3 regions of the Roseovarius sp. YIN77 genome follow, and region 2 is predicted to be linked to each of the others. Evidence: riboswitches for the same ligand, from Rfam matches in the RefSeq annotation. Region 2 holds a riboswitch; each other region holds the start of a gene.
What was found. A riboswitch is a leader RNA that binds a small molecule or an ion and turns the genes downstream of it on or off. The one in region 2 is predicted to bind cobalamin.
Positions count from the first base shown of each region.

Region 1: linked by a shared signal. The riboswitch ahead of AC2D8P_RS14530 (CbtB domain-containing protein) and the one ahead of AC2D8P_RS08870 (hypothetical protein) in region 2 are both predicted to bind cobalamin.
Region 3: linked by a shared signal. The riboswitch ahead of cobW (cobalamin biosynthesis protein CobW) and the one ahead of AC2D8P_RS08870 (hypothetical protein) in region 2 are both predicted to bind cobalamin.

Region 1 covers NZ_JBXVVI010000021.1:16,285-23,881, reverse strand. The annotation lists gene AC2D8P_RS14560 (NAD(P)/FAD-dependent oxidoreductase) at 1-743, shown strand, start outside; gene AC2D8P_RS14555 (HTD2 family dehydratase) at 738-1,574, opposite strand; gene AC2D8P_RS14550 (NADPH-dependent FMN reductase) at 1,571-2,113, opposite strand; gene AC2D8P_RS14545 (hypothetical protein) at 2,270-2,587, shown strand; gene AC2D8P_RS14540 (hypothetical protein) at 2,581-3,108, opposite strand; gene AC2D8P_RS14535 (CbtA family protein) at 3,167-3,850, opposite strand; gene AC2D8P_RS14530 (CbtB domain-containing protein) at 3,854-4,024, opposite strand; cobalamin riboswitch at 4,065-4,261, opposite strand; gene AC2D8P_RS14525 (response regulator) at 4,324-5,043, opposite strand; gene AC2D8P_RS14520 (MarR family winged helix-turn-helix transcriptional regulator) at 5,040-5,540, opposite strand; gene AC2D8P_RS14515 (branched-chain amino acid aminotransferase) at 5,717-6,583, shown strand; gene cueR (Cu(I)-responsive transcriptional regulator) at 6,644-7,033, opposite strand; gene AC2D8P_RS14505 (heavy metal translocating P-type ATPase) at 7,030-7,597, opposite strand, start outside.
Region 2 covers NZ_JBXVVI010000008.1:695-8,291, forward strand. The annotation lists gene AC2D8P_RS08865 (hypothetical protein) at 1-187, opposite strand, end outside; gene AC2D8P_RS08870 (hypothetical protein) at 602-868, opposite strand; cobalamin riboswitch at 956-1,144, opposite strand; gene AC2D8P_RS08875 (universal stress protein) at 1,241-2,089, opposite strand; gene AC2D8P_RS08880 (RidA family protein) at 2,115-2,459, opposite strand; gene AC2D8P_RS08885 (SulP family inorganic anion transporter) at 2,471-3,958, opposite strand; gene AC2D8P_RS08890 (SDR family oxidoreductase) at 4,106-4,972, shown strand; gene AC2D8P_RS08895 (ribonuclease T2 family protein) at 5,070-5,702, opposite strand; gene AC2D8P_RS08900 (DUF1013 domain-containing protein) at 5,831-6,571, shown strand; gene AC2D8P_RS08905 (MBL fold metallo-hydrolase) at 6,590-7,597, shown strand, end outside.
Region 3 covers NZ_JBXVVI010000005.1:77,441-85,037, forward strand. The annotation lists gene AC2D8P_RS07265 (KpsF/GutQ family sugar-phosphate isomerase) at 1-183, shown strand, start outside; gene AC2D8P_RS07270 (3-deoxy-D-manno-octulosonic acid transferase) at 184-1,473, shown strand; gene AC2D8P_RS07275 (hypothetical protein) at 1,463-1,828, shown strand; gene cobO (cob(I)yrinic acid a,c-diamide adenosyltransferase) at 1,872-2,480, opposite strand; cobalamin riboswitch at 2,517-2,724, shown strand; gene cobW (cobalamin biosynthesis protein CobW) at 2,837-3,892, shown strand; gene cobN (cobaltochelatase subunit CobN) at 3,915-7,211, shown strand; gene cobG (precorrin-3B synthase) at 7,208-7,597, shown strand, end outside.

The DNA.
Region 1 (7,597 bases), on a different contig from region 2:
AGCGCGGGCTTGAATTGGCCCGTGCCCGCGCGACAGAGGCCGAAACGCTGTGGCAGGGCCAAGCAACGTGGCAGGTCATTGCCGCAGATCAGGCAGAAGACTGGGCACCCTCATCCCCAACGAGTTGGCTAATCCATGACACGCTTAGCGCCCGCATGCATCCCCGACAGGCATGCACCAGCCTTGCCGCCGCCATTCAAGAATCTGGCGGTCAGATATTGGCGGAGAGTCCAGACATTGGGCCCGTTGTTTGGGCAACCGGGTATCAGGGCCTGTTGGACCTATCAGAGGCATTGCGACAACCCGTCGGAAACGGTGTGAAGGGTCAAGCCGCGTTGTTGGAGTATGACGCCCGTGGCATGCCACAACTGTTTGTCGATGGTTTGCACATCATTCCCCATGCCGATGGCACCACTGCCATCGGGTCCACCAGTGAGCGGGACTTTGATGATCCGAAGTCAACGGACCAAGACCTCGAAGACATTATCGCCAAAGCCCGTGACACCTGCCCCTCTTTGCGCGACGCCCCGGTCTTGGAGCGGTGGGCCGGGGTGCGGCCCCGCGCGAAAAGTCGGGCCCCTATGTTAGGATCATGGCCCGGTCGCACGGATCATTTCATCGCCAATGGCGGTTTCAAAATCGGATTTGGCATGGCCCCCGTTATTGCCCGGATGATGGCTGATCTGGTTCTGAATGGTCAGGACAGCATTCCAGAGACGTTCAGAGTCGAGGCAAACCTATGATGCCCATTTACCGCTGGCGCGTATAATCTGACGCCCATCCGCCCCACGTATCCACAGATTTTGTCCGGCCCGACAAAAATCTGCCTCTTCGCCTTGCATCAAGGGGGAGGTTGATCGAAATGAAAACGTTGTCAGCGGCCCCAATTCCCGTTCCGCTTTCAACATCAACATCTGAGCTAAAATCGGGCCGTGAACCACCAGGCCGCTGTAACCTTCGTCATTCTGTGCGTAATCCTGATCATAATGGATGCGATGCCCATTTAGGGTCAGGGCGGAATATCTGAACAGAAGCGTGGTGGAAAACTGCATTCTTTCACAGCTTTTCTCATCATTGCGGGCCTTAGGCGCGATCGGGGTCGGTGCCTCCGGATCATGTTCCGCCCGGTAGATCAGGTCCTGATCTTCGATCGTACATAGCTGATCCTGTTGCCAAATCTCATGCCGGATCGTGACCATCGCCAACGGGCCGGTCCGCCCGCTCTTTTGATCCACCCTGACAACGGTCGAGCGTTTTTCCGCGTGAATGCCCGCTAAAATCGGTGCGTTGAACTGAAGTCGCCCCCCCGCCCACATACGCCGGTGAAGGCCCAAATCAGGCACGAAACTCCCGATCCGCGTATGACCATCCCACCCCAATTCAGTAGGCGGCTGAACATCCCAGAAATAAATCTGATGAAAGAAGGCGGGCAGTGGATCGCCATAACTAAACCGATCAGCCAACCCTAGCGCGGCTGATAGTGCTGAGGCGCGTGCCGGATCGATCTGGCAGCTTGCCACTTGCTGTCGCCCAACAGCACCCAATACCAAATCGCGATCGCCTTGCTGGCTCAATCCCGCTCTGCCTCCGCTCTCAACCTGTCCATCAAGGTCTGAAGGGTCGTGAGATAGCGCTCATTTGTCAGCGTACCATCGTCATCGAACTCTCTCGCAGCACCGGCAATCATGACCTCTGGCCCGGTCAGCAATCGGGGCTGAAAGGGCGTCAATGCAAGGCGCAGGGAATATTGCGCCCGCGCGCCGCCCGCCCGACCTGCCGCTGCCGACATGATCGCCACGGGTTTGTCCAGCCATGGCTTTCCCTTGGTCCGACTGACCCAATCCAAAGCGTTTTTCAGAACGCCCGACATGGCCTGATTGTATTCCGGGGTCGAAATCGCCACGGCATCAGCAGCAGCAATCTGATCCGCCAAAGTTTGAACGGCGCTGGGTATGCCCTGAGCGTCCTCCACATCTCCATTGTAAAGTTGCAAATTCAGATCGGCGACGGTCGGCTCCACCCCGAACAGTCTGGCGGATTCTGCCACCAGTTTCCGATTGACGGAACCGGTGCGAAGCGACCCGGATATCGTTAACAACGTTGGTACGGTCATTATTTTCCCTGCCTTGGCGACTGATTGGACCCTGACCATATTGTCCCGCCGAAGCAACCCCAACACACGCACAGTTGAGATGAACCAATGCACAACCCAGCATGTGTAACCAATTGTTAACCATGTTGCCCGAAGCTCGACTAAAACAGAGCCGACATGCGATCCCAGTTTCTGATCTTTGCGATCCTTCTTGTTACGGCCTGCAATGGTCCGAGCCCTGCCCTGCGCGGGTCAGAGGGTGAAGAGGTGGAGGTCGAAGGCAGTCGATTTCTGGTCTATCGCCGCGGAATTCAGGCCGAAGCCATACGCACCAGTTTCGAATTTCCTGCAACCGTCCGCCATATCTTTCCAAAGGCCGCAATCGCGATAGAACACGCCACCGGGTGCCCGCCCCATATCGCCTCGATGACCGGGGATGCCGCGCATATCAAGGCGGATTTAAACTGCCCAGAGGCGCGGAAACAGGTTTACTGACCTGCGGTGGCGAATGTTTCCCGGCACTCAGGCAAGGCGCACGAAATGATCAGCGGTACGCCCCCGACGGCAAGCTGGCTGTGATTATTGCTGTTTAACGTTACGGTCAGGGTTTCGGCATCCTCTGGCACAGCGCCGATATGGAACCAAGGTCCATAAATGCGCGCAATCTTTACGCCATCCACATAGACATGAGCGTGACCCTCACCCGCGACGTGAGGGCCGTTCACATTGTCCGGTGCAAAGCGGAAGTTCTGCGTCTTAAGTTCAAGGTTCCAGCCACCGGGTTCGGAATGCAGGACCATATCCAAACTTGGAGCGAGCAAATCCGCAGAAAAATCAATCATGGCATCGTGACTATGGGATGCCGCATGACCCTCACGAACGGCTTCCTCTGCCCCATGATCGTGCGAACCATGATCATGGCCGTCGAGCGTTGCGCCGGTGGACACAGCCAACAGAAACCCGAAACCGGTGCCGAAAAAGAGAGCGATTACAATAAACGCAAGTGTTTTCTGCATGATAATATCTTTCAGATACGTCGGGCCACTATTGCGGCCCGACTATCCAATCAGCTGCTTAAGCAGATTCACGTGACCAGAAATGGCCCGCAAAGGTACCCAGCATCGCCCAGGCAGCAAGACCAACGCCAAGCGCGCGGGCGGCAAATTCGCCCGCCAGTTCCGGCGGAACGGGGCCTGCAAATTCATCTGGATGCGGCGCGCCGATCACATGCGGCGCCAAAAGCAGAATGATACCCACACCCCACATCGCCCAGCCGCGACCAAAGGCGATCAGCCACAATGCGACAGCCGTCGCTGTAACCGTGCCGAACCACCAAACCTGACGCTCACCAACATCAGCGGCGGCCGATCCCGGCAGTTCCGGTGGCAGGCCAAATGCAGGGGCAAGCTGTACCGCGATCCATCCGGCGACACCCCAGATCATCCCGGTGCGGGCGTCGATCTTCGCCCCGCGTTCAGCGGCCAAAGACATACCGGCCACCAAGAGCAAACCATAGCCGACATAAATCAGGGCCGTGAACAGAACACTCAGCCCATCCCGCATGATATTGACGCCTTGCGCGGCTAACAAATCATGCGCATTGGCCCCGGTCGCGGCGCCGAAATGCACAAGATCGCCGCCCTCGTACAGCTCTGAATGCAGCAATACGGGTTGCACGAATGACAGTTGCAGCACGGCGGCAATCAGCCCTGCTGCAAACCCAGCGAACAACGCGCTGGTCAAAATTTTCTGGAACATGGTTTAGTGGCAGGGGAAGCCAGTTGCGTGACGCATGTCATGTGCCGCGTCATGCAAAGTTGCCGCCTGTACGTGGCCAGCCAGAGTGATGATGCCGAGGCCCAAAACAGCGGCGCTGAGTACAGCAAAGGCCGAGCTGCGGACGGAGGCGGTGGTTTTAACCAGAGTTGCCATTTTCGTTCTCCTATTCCCTGTCACACCCGACAGGGTGGGGTTTTCTGTTTTATGCTCGGCCGGTCTCCTGGCTCGCGGATCAGATGCCTGCGCCGCCTTCCCGGGTTGCCCCAGTGGCATGTGGCGCACGCTTTCCGCTTACAGTCGCGGGGGCGGCCGGGGCTTTGGATATCCTCACCCCATTCCCATTTCACCCTGACGCATCGCGCCAAAGGAACCGTGCATCCCCCCTTGTGCCTCCGCAGAGCGTTTCCGGTCAAGTAGATTCGCGGCAGCGTAGATAGATTTTCCGACTTATATTAATCCGACGCCAACATATATCCGGCACCCCGTACGGTCTGTAGGTATCGCGGCTGTTTTGGGTCGGTTTCCAACTTGCGGCGCAGACGGGTGATTTGCACATCCACCGCCCGTTCCTGTGCCTGCCCACCGTCCCGTCCGCTATTGCGGCCCAGTTCCTCAACCAGTTGCCCACGGCTGAACGGCTCCCCGGGTTTTGCCGAAAATATCTTCATCAACTGCGCTTCTGTTGCGGTCAGACGAATTTGTTCCTCCCCTTGCCACAGCTCACCCCGTTCCACGTCATAGCGCACTATTCCCAGAACCAGCATCTTCGGCCCCTGGTCTGCGATCGCCGGTTGTGGCACCCGCCTGAGAATGGCGTTTATCCTCAGCAGCAATTCCTTGGGCTCAAACGGCTTGGCCAGATAGTCATCAGCGCCGGCCTGCAAGCCCCTGATCCGATCTTCGGTTTCTCCTTTTGCTGTCAGCAACATAATCGGGGTACCTACACCCTCGGCGCGCAAGGCCTCCGTCAGGCTCACACCATCTTCGCCTGGCATCATCACATCCATGACGATCAAATCGAATTCCAGCCCCGACAGGATACGCCGGGCATGGGCAGCATCGCGCGCAATCGTCACCCAGAACCCATGACGCACGAGAAACTGTTTCAGCAACGTGCGGATGCGTTCATCATCATCGACAATCATCAGATGCGCGTCAAATTCCGCCGTCATGATCGCACCTCCCGCAATGTGTTGAAGTGTCGGCGCAAGGCCGGGTCCATCATCGCCTCTAACACCTGCCTGAACCCACGCACTGCATCGGGGCCAGCGGCACGATAGGCGGCGCGCATCCGGCTGCGTTGCGCTTCTGACAATTCTCGTTCCAATTCGGTTCCCTTTTCAGTCAGGCGAAGATGACGTTCGCGTTTGTCCTGAGTGCCCACGCGGCTTTCGACCAGGCCATCCTCGATCAGCGCCCGCAGCACCCGGTTTAAGGATTGCTTGGTCACGCCCAGAATGGACAGCAGATTGTTCACCGTGGTCCCCGGCTGTCGGTTGATGAAATGCAAGGCCCTGTGATGGGCGCGCCCGTAGGAATGGTTTTCCAGGATACGGTCAGGGTCCGCCGTGAACCCACGATAGGCGAAAAACATCGCCTCGATCCCCTTGCGTAACTGCTCATCGGTTAGATACAGCAGCCCTTCACCTCCGGAAGACCCGTCCGACATAACGCCCCTCTCACTTTTTTTGTCATCTGGCGCGATTTTATGTCAGTGTTATTGACTTTCCAAGAATCAATTCGTAACAACTGTCAGTTTTCGCGCAATTTTACGTCCGATGCGGACATATTTGCGCAACAATCGTAAAATCACCCCGCTGGGGCGCACTGCAAAGGGATTTAGAGATGGCCTCTTATGACGACCGCGATGGCAAAATCTGGATGGATGGCAAGCTGATCGACTGGCGTGATGCCAATGTGCACATCCTGAGCCACGCAATGCATTATGCGTCTTCGGTGTTTGAGGGAGAGCGTGCCTATAATGGCAAGATCTTCAAAAGCCGCGAACATTCGGAACGCCTGCATTTCTCTGCCGGTCAGCTTGATTTTCAGATCCCTTTCACCGTCGATGAGCTTGAGGCCGCCAAACAGGAAATCCTGACTGCCAACGGCTTTACCGATGCTTATGTACGTGCGGTTGCCTGGCGCGGCGCGGGTGAAGATATGGGTGTCGCCTCTGCCCGCAATCCGGTTCGCGTGGCCATCGCCGCTTGGGAATGGGGCGCCTATTACGGTGACGCCAAGATGAAGGGCGCAAAGCTCGACATTTCCAAATGGAAGCGGCCCAGCCCGGAAACCATTCCCAGCCATGCCAAAGCAGCAGGCCTTTACATGATCTGCACGCTGTCCAAACACGCGGCAGAGGCCAAAGGCTGTTCCGACGCCATGATGTTCGACTATCGCGGTTATGTGGCCGAAGCGACCGGCGCCAATATGTTCTTTGTCAAGGATGGCGAGGTGCACACCCCGCTGGCCGATTGCTTCCTGAACGGCCTGACCCGTCAGACCGTTATCGGCATGCTGAAAGATCGCCAGATCAAGGTTCATGAACGCCACATCATGCCTGGCGAACTGGAAGGGTTTGAACAATGCTGGCTGACCGGCACCGCGGCAGAGGTTACCCCCGTCGGCAAGATCGGGGATTACAATTTCGAAGTCGGCAGCATCACCCGCGATATTGCCGAAGGGTACGAAAAACTGGTTCGTGAATAGCCGGAAACAATTGCCCGAACATGTACAAGGCAGGAGGCTTCTCCTGCCTTATTCTTTGCCTTAAACCTCGACGGCCAAATCTTTCAGGATCGGGCAATCCGGTCGGTCATCTCCGGCACAACAATCGACCAAATGCGCCAAGGTGTCCCGCATTTGGGACAGTTCCAGCAACTTCATGTCGATCTGTTCCAGATGGCTTTGTGCTAATCTTTTTACATCTGAACTTGCCCGGGACTGATCCTCATACAGCGCCATCAAAGTGCGACAATCCTCAATCGAAAATCCAAGCGACCGTGCCCGTCCCAAAAAGGCAAGCTTGTGCAGATCACCCGGGGAAAAACTGCGATACCCGTTCTGGTCACGGGCCGGATTGATCAGCCCGATATCCTCGTAATAACGGATCGTTTTTGCAGGCAGCTTGGCCTTTGCGGCCACATCTCCGATATTCATCTTGCCTCCTTACCCCTGACATTCCGCAGTCGTAATGCATTGGACAGCACAAAGACTGATGAGAGCGCCATCGCCCCCGCCGCCAAAGCCGGCGACAGAAGGATACCAAAGACCGGGAACAGAACACCAGCCGCGACCGGGATCAGGGCAATATTGTACCCAAAGGCCCAGAACAGGTTCTGACGGATGTTGCGCATGATACGGTTGGAGACGTCAATGGCCTGCTCGACACCTTGCAAATCCCCCGCCATCAAAACAACATCGGCCGCTTCGATGGCGATATCCGTGCCTGTGCCAATTGCGATCCCAACATCGGCCGTCGCCAGAACCGGCGCATCATTGATACCGTCACCGACAAATGCGACCTTTCTGCCTTCGGCCTTTAGACCGTTCAATGCATCGACCTTCTGATCTGGCAGCAGTTCAGAATGGACAACATCTATACCCAGTTCACCGGCAATCGCGCGCGCGGCGACGGTGTTATCACCAGTCATCATGACGATTTGCACGCCCCTGCCCTGCAAGGCAGTGATCACACTTTGGGCGTCAGGACGAATTGTGTCG
Region 2 (7,597 bases):
TCCCGTCAAGCAGTGACAATAAGTAGTAATCATATACTTTGTGCCCCAAAAAACGGGCCTCTATAGCAATGCAGAGCGGGTCAGAAAGAAAAAAGTAAAACAGCACACCCAAAAAAGCGATCACAAGAGATAGGCGAATTTCACTTTTGCAACACCGAACGACCATTGATGCGCTGTGGTCAATCAATACTTATACTTTCTTTAAAGGGGAAACTTAGAGTATCACACTAAAACTGATATTGGCTTGAGGTGGGGCGTTTCCTAGGAAATCTAATAAATCATCTATAAGTAGATTCAATTAGTTGTTTGATTTTTACTAGGCAAGAACAAGTTCGTATTATCTGTGCATTTATTGCAACCCTGAAGTAGGGATGTGTTCAGAGAGCAGAGAGAAAAGTTAATAATAATCATACAAATAAAAGAAGTTGAGGCATCTGTGCTTAGAGGAAGTAGCTCGAATATTAAATTCTCACAATGTATTAATACCTCCAAAGGCCATAACCTGGGGGTGAGACAGTGCAGATCCATGCCGGTGCCTAGATCGCGACACACTTGTTAAACTTCTACCCAGATCCGAGGCCTTTGCATTGGATGAAAAACTTTAGTGAACCCGCCGTTTTCGTCGGGCTGGATGGGTCATTTTCGGCCCTTTTGCCACATTCTTAAGTAAAACTATAAACTCTTTAGCGGCGGCGGAACTTGCGGAGGGTTGATTGGGTTTGCTTAGAAATACTTCGGCCGCATCGCGGGCTTGGATAGGATCAGGAAGCCCCAGAATCCATATCATCATCGCTGTCCGCGCCTGTTTTTGGGCTTCGTCTGTTTTGGATTCATGCAGGCCTTGCATGATTTGAGAAAGTGTCATCATTGCCTCCGTCCTTGCCGCTTCCCCGCGGCGATTTCATTTGTGGACAGAGGTCAGAAGGGGCCGAGACCGCCGCCTGAACCGCCGCCCGCGGTTGACGTTACCAAGGCTGGTTTCCGGACTTGGAAGGGGCTTTTGGCCGATGCAGGACACCTTCCCAAGCATATGCTCAGTGGTGTTTGTCCTGTCCCATCCTTACCGTTGCGGGGGCAGTGCCGGTCTTTCACCGGCTTCCCAATTCTCCGCCAGATTGGCGGCACCTTGATAAGGACAGGCTAGCGGAAGATCGCGAAAGCAAAAGGTTCAAATGCGACAAATCAGGGTGCTGTAACGCGTCGGTATTACGTCGGTATTGCGACGGTGCGAAATCTGATGCTAGCGGATCATTAGAATCGGCACATGGCAGGCGCGGATGGTTTCTGTCGTCGTCGATCCGATAAACAGATTGCGAATCCTCGAATGGCTGAAAGCCCCCATGACCAACAGATCGATCTGTAGATCAGAAACGGTTTGCGCGATTGCGCTATCCGCACGACCGGGGGCGACGCGTGTGGACACCTCAAACCCTGCCTCGGTCAATTGCTGGGCGGCTTCTTTCAGCGCCAGCTGGACGCCGGTCGTGTCATTGCCAACGGTCAATAGGGTGATCCGTTCCGGGGCGACATGCGATGTGTTGGCGATAAAGTCGACGGCGTTGCGCGATGTTTGCCCGCCATCAAACGCGATGAGGGCATGGGAAATCGGATTGAAAACCCGTGGGGCGATCAGCACCGGAACCGTGCTGGACCGGATCACCTGTTCCAGATGAGAGCCTAGCCGCACAGACTCCACATCGGCGGATTCTCCGCGTTTGCCGATGATGACCAGATCGCATCCCTGTTCAGCTTGGGTGACCTCTTCGACCAAAACACCGTGACGCAGGCGCGAAGATATGTTTTGAACGCCTGCCTTGGTCAAACGTTCTTCGGCGTCTTCCAGAATGGCACGACCATGGGCCTTGGCCAGCGTGGCCCGATCTGCATCCAGGCGGGCCAAATCTTCTAACAGCTTACTGCGGGCGCCCAGCCCGATATTGCCTGACAGGTCGCTTTCTGCAGTTTGCTCTCTTTGCAGAATATGCAGAAGGTCGACTTCTGCCTGATCCTGCGCGGCAACCAGCGCCGTGTAATCACAGACGCTGGGTGCGTAATGAGAGCCGTCAAGAAGCACTAGAATACGAGGCATTGATCAGGTTCCGAAATGGTTACGGTTATTCAGGCAGGGCCGCGGTGACGATGACCTCGACCTTTAGAATTTCACGGGCCAGTTTGGCCTCGCCACAGGCGCGGGCAGGGGCGTGACCGGTGGGCACCCAAGCATTCCAAATCTCGTTGAACTCGGCAAAATAGGACATGTCCGACAGCCAGACGATGGCCTGCAGCATATGTTCGCGATCTGTGCCGGCCTCCTTCAAGGCTGTATCCACGCGGCCCAGACAATCATGGGCCTGCTCTGACAGGCTTTCGCCGCTACCGACCTGGCCGCTAAGATAAACCACACCGTTATGTTTGACGATTTTGCTGCTGCGTTCGCCTGTGTGCATGCGTTCAATCATTTTCATTCTCCTTAATGTCCCAAAATGCGTTCCAGCGCGCCGGGTGTGTCACGTTCGGACAATCGACCCATCAGGGTTTCGCTGGCCACGTTCATGCCGATGATATCAACCTCTGCCCCTTCGCGGCGGAATTTTAGCACCACTACATCCAAGGCGGACACGCCCGAGATATCCCAGATATGGGCGCGGCTGACATCGATGGTAACGCGTTCCAATACCTCGTTGAAATCAAACGCATCAGCAAGGTCGGGGGCGGTGGCAAAGAAAAGCTGCCCTTCGACCACATAGCTGCGGTGATTGTGGTCATCAGACAGGGTGGATTGCACCCGGAAGACAGCGGCGATTTTCCAGGCAAAGAAGATACCAGAGAGCAACACGCCGACAATCACACCATAGGCCAGGTTGTGGGTGTAAACCGTTGTCAGAACGGTACCGATCATCACCACTGATGACGACGTTGGGTGCTGACGGATTGCCGTCAACGAGGACCAACTGAACGTGCCGATGGATACCATGATCATGATGGCGACCAGTGCGGGCATCGGGATCTGTTTGACCCAATCGCCCAGCACCACAATCAGGAACAACAAAAAGACACCAGCAGCAAAGCATGACAGGCGTCTGCGGCCACCGGATTTCACGTTGATCATCGACTGACCAATCATCGCGCAACCGGCCATGCCACCGATGAAACCGGTGGCGGTGTTGGCCAGGCCCTGGCCAATACATTCGCGATTCTTGTCGGATTTGGTATCGGTCAGGTCATCGACTAGCCTGGCGGTCATCAGGCTTTCCAACAGGCCCACCACCGCAATGGCCGCAGACACCGGCAAAATGATCATCAGGGTTTCAAAGGTCAGCGGAATATCCGGGATCAGGAAAATCGGAAGTGTATCTGGCAATTCGCCCATATCGCCCACGGTGCGCACATCCAGCCCCAGGGCAATGGCCAATGTGGTCAGCACAACGATTGTCACAAGCGGGGACGGGATCGAACGTGTGATCAGCGGAAACAGATAGATAATCGCCAAGCCACCTGCCACCATCAGATAGGTCAGGATGCCGACACCTTCGTGTCGCCAGTCCAGCTCTGGCAATTGCGCCAGAAAGATCAGAATCGCCAGGGCGTTTACAAACCCGGTCATCACTGATTTCGAGACAAAGCGCATCAGGCTGCCCAGGTGCAGAAATCCACACAGGACTTGCAACAAACCTGCCAAAACCGTTGCCGCCAGCAGATATTGCAGCCCGTGGTCACGCACCAGCGTGACCATCAGCACGGCCGTCGCCGCGGTGGCGGCTGAAATCATGCCAGGCCGTCCGCCCGCGATGGCGGTGATCACGGCAATGGAAAACGAAGCATAGAGGCCGATTTTTGGATCGACGCCTGCGATAATCGAAAAGGCGATCGCCTCTGGGATCAGGGCCAGCGCCACGACCAGACCCGCCAAAAGGTCTGCACGAATATTTCCGAACCAGTCCTGTTTCAGGCTGGCGATGGTATCGGTCTGCAAGGGTATGCTCCGGTTCAATATGTTCGCGTGTTGCGCCCAAATAACGGTGGGGGCGTCAAATGACCAGAGCAGATTGCCGCGCGTGCGAAATCTGGAGTTGTCAGCGTGGATGATCCGGGCGATGGTCCGGGCATGACACATCTACTTTCATTCGGACATGGATATTCGGCCCGGGCTTTGACGTTGCTCCTGCTCTCAGAGGGGTGGCAGGTCACCGGGACCACGCGATCTGCCGATAAGGCCGCGCAGTTGGAACAACAGGGCGTGCAGTCAAGGATTTGGCCCGGTGACGATCTGCGTGATGTGATTGCACAGGCGACGCATATTCTGATCTCTGCCGCGCCTGGGACAGATGGTGATCCCGTGCTGGCTGAATGGCGCAACGCGTTGGCGGCGCGGGCGCCTGATCTGCAATGGGTGGGGTATCTGTCGACGACCGGGGTCTATGGCGATCATCAGGGTGGATGGGTGGATGAAAACTCTGCCCTGACGCCATCCACACGGCGAGGGAAAATGCGGGTCGAGGCTGAGGCGGCCTGGCGGGCACTGGCTGATGATTGCGGCTTGCCCCTGCATATCTTTCGACTGGCCGGGATTTATGGGCCGGGTCGGGGGCCGTTTGCCAAAGTGCGCAACGGCACGGCCCGGCGGATCATCAAGCAAAATCAAGTGTTTTCGCGCACCCATGTGGATGACATCGCGCGGGTTTTGCATGCCTCGATCCACCAGCCCAATCCGGGCGCGATTTACAATGTCTGCGATGACGACCCCGCCCCGCCGCAGGACGTGATTGCCTGTGCGGCGGAACTTCTGGGCCTGCCTTTGCCGCCTGAGGAGCCGTTTGAGACAGCAGAGATGTCACCTATGGCGCGGAGCTTTTATGCGGATTCCAAGCGGGTGCGAAATGACAGGATCAAACGAGAGTTGGGGGTCGTATTGAAGTACCCAACTTACAAAGAATGTCTGGCGGCGATGTTGGCAGAGGAAGAAAACAGTTAGCCAAAGTCAGGGGCGCTGCCCCCCTTGGCCCTTGGCCAATTCACCCCGAGGTATTTGGGGCGAAAGGAAGGCCAAATCCATGTGATCAGACAGTGTGCTAGGGGATCGGCACCATGAGCGCGCGGGTTTGGGTGCAATCGCGAGTGGTATCGTCCCCACAGCGACGCGGCTTTAGATCTGGGGTCAGGCAGATGCGGACCTCTTGGATCTGGTCGGCCTTACATGTCACCGTCAGCATATCAGGGTGCAAGTCTGGGTTTGTGGCTAAAAACGCCTCTTCCACCACATGCGCGGGCAGGCGGATGTTGTTGGTCAGCTTGCGAAACGCTGCTGGGCGATTGACGGCCTGATACGCCTGTCGCGACAGGGCGTAATAGTCATCAGAACTTAGCCCGGAACAACGGCCATGTTTGTTCCATTGATGCCAGGCCAACCCGGCGGACCCCATGATATCCGCCATGTCAGCGGTTTGCCTGCGGGTCGGCGGCTGGTGATGCGTGGGACAATAGCTTGGCCAGCCGTCCTCATATTGCGGCCACAGGCCATGGAGCGACCAGCCAAAACCCTTGCCTGGATCACATTGTTGGGCATTTCGGTCATAGCCGTCCCGAAGGCACCAGTTGGGTGACCAGCTGAGTGACAGGACATAATAGTCGAAGTCCCCTGCACGTTCGCCATCCGCTTTGGCGATGCCTGCGAACATTACCAGCAATAAAATCAGCCTGTGCATTTGCTCTTCACTCTTTCTTGCTTGGGCACTATATAGGCTTCAAGTTCCCCGACAACGGAAACCCGTTCTGGCCCCGCCAGGACCGCCCCAGCCGGGGTGCGGGGAAGGTTTATGCGAAGGAGATCACCATGGCCAAACCGATCATGGCAAAAGCAACCGCCGTCTGGCTGGTGGACAATACAACGATCAGTTTCAAGCAGATCGCCGATTTCGTCGGCATGCACGAGCTGGAAATTCAGGGCATTGCTGATGGCGATGTGGCTGTGGGCGTCAAAGGGTTTGATCCGATTGCCAACAATCAGCTGACCCAGGACGAGATTGACACCGCCCAGTCCAACCCGATGCACAAGTTGAAACTGAAGTTCAACGCCGCTGCCGTGGGTGAGGAAAAACGCCGCGGCCCGCGCTATACCCCGCTGTCCAAGCGTCAGGATCGTCCGGCCTCTATCCTATGGCTGGTCAAGTTCCACCCGGAACTGGCGGACAGCCAAATCTCCAAACTGGTGGGCACGACCAAGCCGACCATTCAGGCAATCCGCGAACGCACGCATTGGAACATCCAGAATATCCAACCAATCGATCCGGTTGCGCTGGGCCTGTGCAAGCAATCTGAACTGGACCTTGCGGTGCAGAAAGCCGCCAAGAAACGCGACGCAGAGGGCGTGATGTCTGATGATGAGCGCCGCAAACTGGTCTCGACCGAGCAATCGCTGGGCATGGAAACAGAATCAAACATCCCGTCTGCGATTGAAGGGTTGGAAACCTTTACCCTGTCAGGCAGCAATCAGGATGAAGAGAAAGAAGAAGTTGTTGTTGATGCCGACAGTTTCTTTAACTTGCCCGATAGCGATGAGGATGACGACAGCTGATAAGTGAGGAGATGTGCCATGAAACTTACCCATCTTCAGTCTTCGACAGAGATTATTGAGGTTCGTGGCACCCGCATCCTGACCGATCCGTGGCTTGTTGATGGCGAGTATTACGGCAGCTGGTATCACTATCCCCCGCTGCCGATGCGCCCAGAGGATCTGGACTACGACTACATATACATAAGCCACATCCATCCTGACCACATGAGCCGTAAGACGCTGGAGCGGCTGGATCGGTCGAAGCCGGTGCTGATCCATGCGTTTGAGGAAAAGTTCCTGAAACGCAATATCGAGATGCTGGGCTACCAGGTGATCGAACTGGAACATGGCACACCGTTTGAACTGCCGGGTGGTGGTCAGATGGAAATATATGCAGCCGACAATTGTGACCCAGAGTTATGTGCAAAATTCGTGGGCTGCGCACCGGTAGAGAGCAAGTTCAAGTTTACCCAGATCGATAGCCTGTGTGTGATTTCTGATGGGGATCATGTGATCCTGAATACCAATGATTGCCCCTTTGATCTGGCGCGTACGGTTGTGGATCGGGTTTTGGCCAAACATGGGCAAATTGATCTGCTGCTGGTGGGATATGCCGGGGCCGGGCCGTTTCCGCAATGTTTTACCTTTTCTGACTATGAGGCCAAACGGGCGGCAGCCGATCGCAAGCGCGATCAGTTCATTGGGCAGGCGGTCAAATACATCAGGGCCGTGAACCCACGTGCCTATATGCCCTTTGCCGGGACCTATGTTTTGGGCGGGCGATTGGCGCCGTTGAATGACAGTCGCGGCGTGCCCAGCCTGGCCGATGCGTTGACCCGGATCGAGACGCAACTGCAGGAAAAAGGTCGGGGGTTTCTGCTGAATGCGGGTGTCGAATACGATGTGTCGCGCGGAGAGACCGCGGCTGCCTACGATGAACCATCCGCCGAGGAGCAGGACGCATATCTGGCAGGCACCCTTGCCAACCCTTATGATTTTGATGGCGATGAAAAACCCACTGCCGACGCCCTGATGGTTGCAATGCAG
Region 3 (7,597 bases), on a different contig from region 2:
AACGAAACATTTGCACGTGACATCATGACCTCTGATCCGACCTGTCTGGAACCCGACCGTTTGGCCGCACGGGCCCTGAACGTCATGCAAACCAAACGCATTTCAGCGGCCTTTGTGGTTCAGGATGGCAAACCTATCGGTCTGATGACCATGCTGCGGCTGTTGAACCTTGGGGTGGCCTGATTGGTCCGATCTCTTGCCCTGACGTCCTATCTGGCCTTTGCACGAATCTCGACGCCCATATGGCGTTGGGCGTTGCAAAGACGTGCTCGCCGCGGCAAGGAGATTGCGGATCGCCTGCCAGAACGGTTCGGTCAGGCGTCGGTTTCCAGACCTGATGGCGAGGTTTTGTGGTTTCATGCGCTGAGCGTTGGGGAAAGTCTGGCACTGCTGCCCCTGTTTGACCGGATTTTGTCGGAACGCACTGATGTTCACATCCTTCTGTCCAGTGGCACCAAAACCTCTGCCGAGGCATTGGCAAGGGTTGGCCTGCCTGATCGTTGCATTCATCAATTTTCGCCGGTGGATACGTTCCGCGCGGTGTGTGGTTTTCTGGATCATTGGCAGCCTTCGATTGCGGTATTTGCCGAACTTGATTTCTGGCCAGTGATGATCACTCAGGCCAAGGCGCGGGGGTTGCCGGTTCTGCTGATCAACAGCCGAATGTCGGATAAGAACTTTGGAAAACGCAAACGCAGCCGGGGCCTGTATGCGGATGTGTTGAAGGCCTTTGACCATTGCCTGTTGCAGGACGAAGGTACCCGAGATCATTTCCGGTTCTTCGGTGTGCCGGAGGATCGGATGCAGGTGATCGGTGCATTGAAAGGTGTTGCGCGCCCCCTGCCTGTGGGTGAGCAGGAATTGGTGGACTTGCAAGCTGCAATCGGGGATCGCCGGGTCTGGCTTGCGGCGGCGACAGAGCAGCGTGAAACAGATCAGGTGCTGGCAGCCCAAACGCACGTGCTGGCCGCCTATCCCAATGCTTTGCTAATCCTCGCCCCGCGCAATCTGGTGGATGCAGACGGGATCGAGGTTGCAGCGAAGGCCCGGTTCAAACATGTTGCGCGGCGCGGTTCAGGTGAAGGGCCCGATGCGACGACGCAGATCTACATAGCGGATACGCTTGGCGAGATGGGTTTGTGGTACCGATTGGCACAGGTTTCCTTTGTTGCCCATTCTCTGACGGTCCAAGGCACCCCCCTGCGCGGCAAAAACCCGTTTGAGGCCGTGGCGCTGGGATCGGCGGTGGTGCATGGCCCATCGGTGGTGGATTTTTCCGAGACTTATGCGGAATTGGACGAGGCCGGCGCGGCGGTGGTGGTCAAGTCAGCTGAGGAGTTGGCGGAGGCTGTGTTACAACCGGCTGAGGCGCATCAACAAGTGGCTGGGCGTGCCACAGAAATCGTCGCGCAAAAGGGTCGCATATTGGATGAGACCTGGGCGGTGATTGAGGGACATCTCAATGGCAATTGAAGGCAGCGTGTTTCAACGGCTACGGAGGAAGCTTGTGAGATCGATGCGCTTTAAACAGGTGGGTCGAGCTCAAAGTATAATTCGGCAGTGGGCGGAAGATAGCGGATTTGACGTTCTTGAAGTCCATTGGCTGGCATCGTTTAGCGAAATCCCATCAAACTTTCACTTTACGATCGCCGTACAAAATGAAATCGACGCTGAGTTGCTTAGAGATTTGCTCAAAAGTTTTGACAGAAATTTGATGGCTGCGTCTGGATTGCCAAAGGCCGAAGCTGATTGTGCCACATTCAATGCAGCCTCCCAAGAGGTGGTTGATCGAAACTACCAAGGTAATTGGTTCTATTTCTTTCGATGATAGAAACGGCTGACTACAATTGGTCGCAGCAAATTCTGAGTCGCTAAAACTCCACACCCTTCTGCGCCTTTACCCCATCGCGGAACGGGTGTTTTAGCAGGGTCATGTCGGTGGCCATGTCGGCGGCTTCCAAGAGTTCGTCTTTGGCGTTGCGGCCGGTCAGGATGACATGGGTCATGTGGGGTTTTTCGTGGAGCAGAAAATCGACCACCTCATCAATGTCGATATAGTCATAGCGCAGGGCGATGTTAATCTCGTCCAGCAGGACCATCTGGACATTGGGATCCAGTATCAGGTCTTTGGCTTTGGCCCAGGCGGCCTGGGCGGCGGCGATGTCGCGGGCCTTGTCCTGGGTTTCCCAGGTAAATCCCTCACCCATTGTGTAGAACTGGCAGATGTCTGAAAAGTTTTCCTCGATCAGGGTGCGTTCGCCGGTGGTCATCGCGCCCTTGATGAATTGCACCACAGCGCAGGGCATCTGATGCGCGATTGAGCGCAGAATCATGCCAAAACCGGCGGATGATTTGCCCTTGCCCTTGCCGGTATTGACGATGATCAGGCCTTTTTCTTCGGTTTTGGTTTCCATCATACGGTCGCGGGCGGCCTTGATCTTGGCCATCTTGGCGGCGTGGCGTTCAGCATCTGTGGTCATATCACTCTCCAAGGCTTGACAAGTCGCCCCCGGATAGACCAAAGCGACTGGGTTGGTTCCTGTCTTAGGGCAGGAGAAAAGGGAATGCGACAGGGAAATCGCCCAAAGCGCAGCCGCCCCCGCGACCGTGACCGGGAAGGCCCCTCAGATGCCACTGGCGAAATGCTGGGAAGGCGGGGGGACCGTTGGGCCAGAAGGCCCTGAATCCGCAAGCCGGGAAACCTGCCAGCAACGGAAATGACGCAACCGGACGGGGTGTGCCGGGATCGGGTCAGACTGCTAGATGCAGCCGCCGCGATACTCCCCGTTCAAGACCCCGACGATTCGGGACCAAATCAATGGCGCGGAGGCCGCATATGTCTGATCTGTCGAAACTGCCCGTGACGGTAATTACTGGGTTTTTGGGGGCCGGAAAAACCACTGTGATCCGGCATCTGCTGGAAAATCCCGAAGGCAAGCGGTTGGCCGTGGTGGTCAACGAATTTGGCGATGTGGGTGTTGATGGCGAAATCCTGAAGGGCTGCGCTGATGAGAGCTGCCCGGCGGAAAACATTCTGGAACTGGCCAATGGTTGCATCTGCTGCACGGTTGCCGATGACTTCATCCCAACGATTGAGAGCCTGATGGCGCTGGAGCCGCGCCCGGATCACATCCTGATCGAGACCTCTGGTCTGGCATTACCGAAACCATTGCTGAAGGCCTTTGACTGGCCGGATATCCGGTCGCGCATCACCGTCGACGGGGTGATTGCACTGGCTGATGCAGAGGCTGTGGCCGCCGGTCGCTTTGCGCCCAATGTGGACGCGGTAGAGGCGCAGCGGGCTGCAGACGAGTCGCTGGATCATGAAACCCCACTGTCTGAGGTGTTCGAGGATCAGATTTCCTGTGCCGATATCGTTCTGCTTACCAAGACTGATCTGGCAGGCGCTGACGGTATTGCCAAGGCCCGCGCCGTGATCGAGGCTGAAGCCCCGCGCAAGCTGCCGATCATTGAGATTGCTGAGGGTGCCATTGACCCACGTGTAATCCTGGGGCTGGGCTCCGCAGCTGAGGAAGATTTGGATGCCCGCCCATCCCATCACGACACGCCCCATGATCACGATCATGACGATTTTGAAAGTATAGTGATTGATCTGCCCGAACAAACCGATCCAGTGGAGTTGGCAGCGCGGATCGAGCGTCTGGCCAATGAGCTGAACATTCTGCGTGTCAAAGGGTATGCTGCCGTGTCTGGTAAACCGATGCGCCTATTGGTGCAGGCCGTGGGCGCACGGGTGCGCCATCAGTATGACAGGTTGTGGAAGCCGGATGAGGCGCGTCAGGGCCGTCTGGTGGTGATTGCTGAGCATGACGACATCAATACCGCTGCGATCCGCGACATTTTGATCGGCGTATCGGAACCCGCCGAGTAAGCCACCACAAAGGTAGTGCGCCATGCATGTCGTCTTTCGCGAAAGCCATGGGTTAGAGGAAACGGAAACCCCGACCGATCTGGGCCAGAGCCCGGCGGATCTGGTGGTGCTGTCCTTTTCCGACAGTGACCTTGGCGCTTTCGCGGCGGGCTGGCATCGCGGTGGTGGGGCGGAAGGAAAATTGCCCACCCTACGGCTTGCAAACCTGAATGCGCTGAAACATCCCTTGTCTGTCGATACCTATGTTGAACAGACGCTGGAAGGGGCGAAGGGCATCCTGATCCGGCTGATCGGCGGCGTGCCTTATTGGTCCTACGGCTTGCAACAGGTGCGGGCCTTGGCGCAAGCCAAGGGGATCGCGCTGGCGGTTTTGCCTGCGGATGGGCGGCCTGATCCGCGGTTGGATGATGTGTCGACCTTGCCGGTGTCAACGCTGAAACGTCTGGCACATCTGTGTGATACCGGCGGGGCAGTGGCTGCACAGGCGGCGCTGGCGCAAATGGCTTTGGCGGCGGGGCTTTACGCCGGGCCCGTCAAGGGATCAAAACAGGTGCCGCAAGTCGGGGCGTGGACACCGGCGGATGGCGTAGTCAACCCGGATGTCTTTGCCGAACGCTCGACCCGACCGCGTGTGGTTGTCAGCTTTTATCGGGCCTATCTGACCGCCGCTGATCTGGACCCGATTGAAGAGACGTTCAAGGCGCTGGAGGATCGCGGTTTTGATGTGATTGGACTATTCGCGCCTTCGTTGAAAGTACCGGATGCGGCGCGTTGGATTGCTGATCGAATTTGTGAATTGAAGCCAGCGGCCATTGTCAACGCTACCGCCTTTTCCGGGAAGGGCGTGGATGGTAAGTCGCCGCTGGATGCAGGAAATGTGCCGGTTTTTCAGTTGGCACTGTCAACGTCGCGTCGCAAGGCCTGGGATGAGGCGGAGCGCGGGCTATCCCCTGCGGACCTCGCCATGCATGTGGTTCTGCCAGAGGTGGATGGGCGGATTTTTGGCGGCGTGGCCTCGTTCAAGGAACCGGGCAAACGTGACGCAGCGCTGGAATATTCCCGGTTTGCGCATAAGGCGGAACCGGAACGGATTGCGGCCATGGCCGACCGGCTGGCGGCCTGGGTGAATTTGGCGCAGAAACCAGCACCGGAAAAGCGACTGGCGATGATCCTGTCGACCTATCCCGGCAAGGCCCATCAGATGGCCCATGCCGTGGGGCTGGATGCGTTGGCCTCGGCAGAGGCGATATTGGGCGATTTGCAGGGCGAGGGCTTTGTGGTCGAAACGGGCGTGGCGTTGGACCAGGCCCTTTCAACTGAAACCATTGCCTGGCCCATCGGGGCCTATCTGACCGCATTGTCGAAACTGCCGGATGCGTTGCAGGATGATCTGACAGCGGTTTGGGGCGTGCCAGAGGATGACCCTAGCTACCGTGATGGCGCACTGCATTTCATCGCGACCCGGCGGGGCAATGTGTTGGTCGCGCTGCAGCCGGAACGCGGCATCCCTCAGGCTCGGGAGGATGACTATCACGATCTCAGCCGCACCCCGCGCCATTCCTATGTGGCGTTTTATCTGTGGCTCAGAGAGGGCGAGGCCATTGATGCCTTGGTTCATATCGGGGCGCATGGCACGCTGGAATGGTTGCCCGGAAAATCGGTGGCCCTGTCGGGCAGTTGCTGGCCAGAGGCACTGATCGGCGCGACCCCGGTGATTTATCCGTTCATCGTCAACGATCCGGGCGAGGCGGCGCAGGCCAAACGCCGTGTCGGGGCCGTGACCTTGGGCCATATCCCACCACCGATGAAACAGGGCAGTGTATCGGATCAGATGATCCGGTTGGAGGCCTTGCTGGACGAGTTTTCCAATGCCGACGGGCTTGACCCCAAACGCCGAGACCGCTTGCAGGCAGATATCCGGGCAGAGGCTCAGGCGCTGGGGGTGGAGGCCGATCTGGGTGTGGACCGCGCGACCACAACGGCAGAGGCGATTACACGGATTGATCGCTTTGTCTGCGACATCAAGGAAAGCCAGTTCGGCGATGGGCTGCATATCTTTGGCCGTACACCAGCGGGTGAGGCTGGGTTTGAAACGTCCGCCTCGGCCACGGCGGAACGTGCCGCGCTATTGGATGCGCTGGCCGGTAAACGCATTGCAGCGGGGCCGTCAGGATCACCCTATCGCGGGCGCACAGATGTGCTGCCCACCGGGCGCAACCTGTTCACCACGGACCCGCGATCTGTCCCGTCACGCGCAGCCTATGCCCAAGGTGTGAAGCTGGCAGAGGAACTGGTGCGGCGGCATTTGCAGGAAGAGGGCGATTATCCCATGGGTCTGATTGTTGATCTGTGGGGATCGGCCACGATGCGCACGGCGGGCGAGGAATTTGCCATGGCGTTGCATCTGTTGGGGGCAAAACCGGTTTGGGACGCACAATCCGACCGCGTGTCTGGTGTTGAAATCCTACCGATCACCCTGTTGGAACGGCCCCGGATAGATGTAACTTTGCGTGTTTCTGGCCTGTTCCGGGATGTGTTCCCAACACTTTCGGGTCTCTTTGGTCAGGCGGTGAAAGCACTGGCCGAACGCGACGAAGCACCGGATTGGAACCCTTATGCCGGTCAGGATGTGGGCGGCAGAGTCTACGGCCCGGCGCCGGGATCCTATGGGTTGGGCATGGGGCATGCAGCAGAGGATTACTCAGACGAGGGCCGCGCGCAGGCGGGTGAGGCGTGGTTGTCGGCCAGCCAGTGGGTGCTGGATGATGGCAAGGCACAATCAGATCGCGCCGGGATTGAGGCGCGGGTGAAGGGTGCGGACAGTTTCGTGCATCTGCAGGACCTGCCCGAAACAGACGTGTTGCTGGCCGCCGATTATGCCGCGCATGAAGCGGGCTTTGCCGCCGCGCAAAGCCGTGTAGGCGGGCAGGCCAACCTCTATCATCTGGATATCACCAATCCCGACGCTCCGCGTGCACGCACGTTGCAAGAGGAAGTTGCCCGAGTGGTGCGCGCACGCGCCGCCAATCCCGACTGGATTTCGGGCATGATGCGCCATGGCTTCCGCGGCGGGGCAGAAATTTCTGCGACGCTGGATCACCTGGCGTCTTTCGCCAATCTGGCAGGCGTGGTGGAGCCGCATTTGTTTGACCTTTACCACGCGGCGACGCTGGGGGATGAGGATGTCTGGGCGTTCTTGGAAGAACACAACCCAGAAGCCTTGCGCGCCATGCAGGACAAATTCGCGGCACTGCTGGAGGCTGGGCTGTGGCAGACCCGGCGCAATTCGATACTGGCCTCATTGGAGGCACGCGCATGAGCAGGCCAGAACCCAAAGGCTGGTGCCCCGGCGCCTATCGCCCGATGATGTCGGGTGATGGGCTGGTGGTGCGGGTGCGGCCCCGTCTGGCGCGTCTGACCACGGAGCAGGTATTGGGTCTATGCCGCCTGTCACAACAGTTTGGCAACGGCATCATGGATCTGACCAGCCGGGCGAACCTGCAGATCAGGGGTGTGCTAGAGGCGGATCACGAAGACCTGCTGGAAAGGCTGAACGGTCTGGGCCTGTTGCCTGACGATCCGGCGTTGGAAGCGCGGCGGAACATCCTGATTGCACCGGATTGGGTGGAGGGGGATGAAACCTGCCAGTTGGCGATGGGGCTGTATGAACGGCTGGACGAATTGCCGGACTTGCCTGCGAAATTC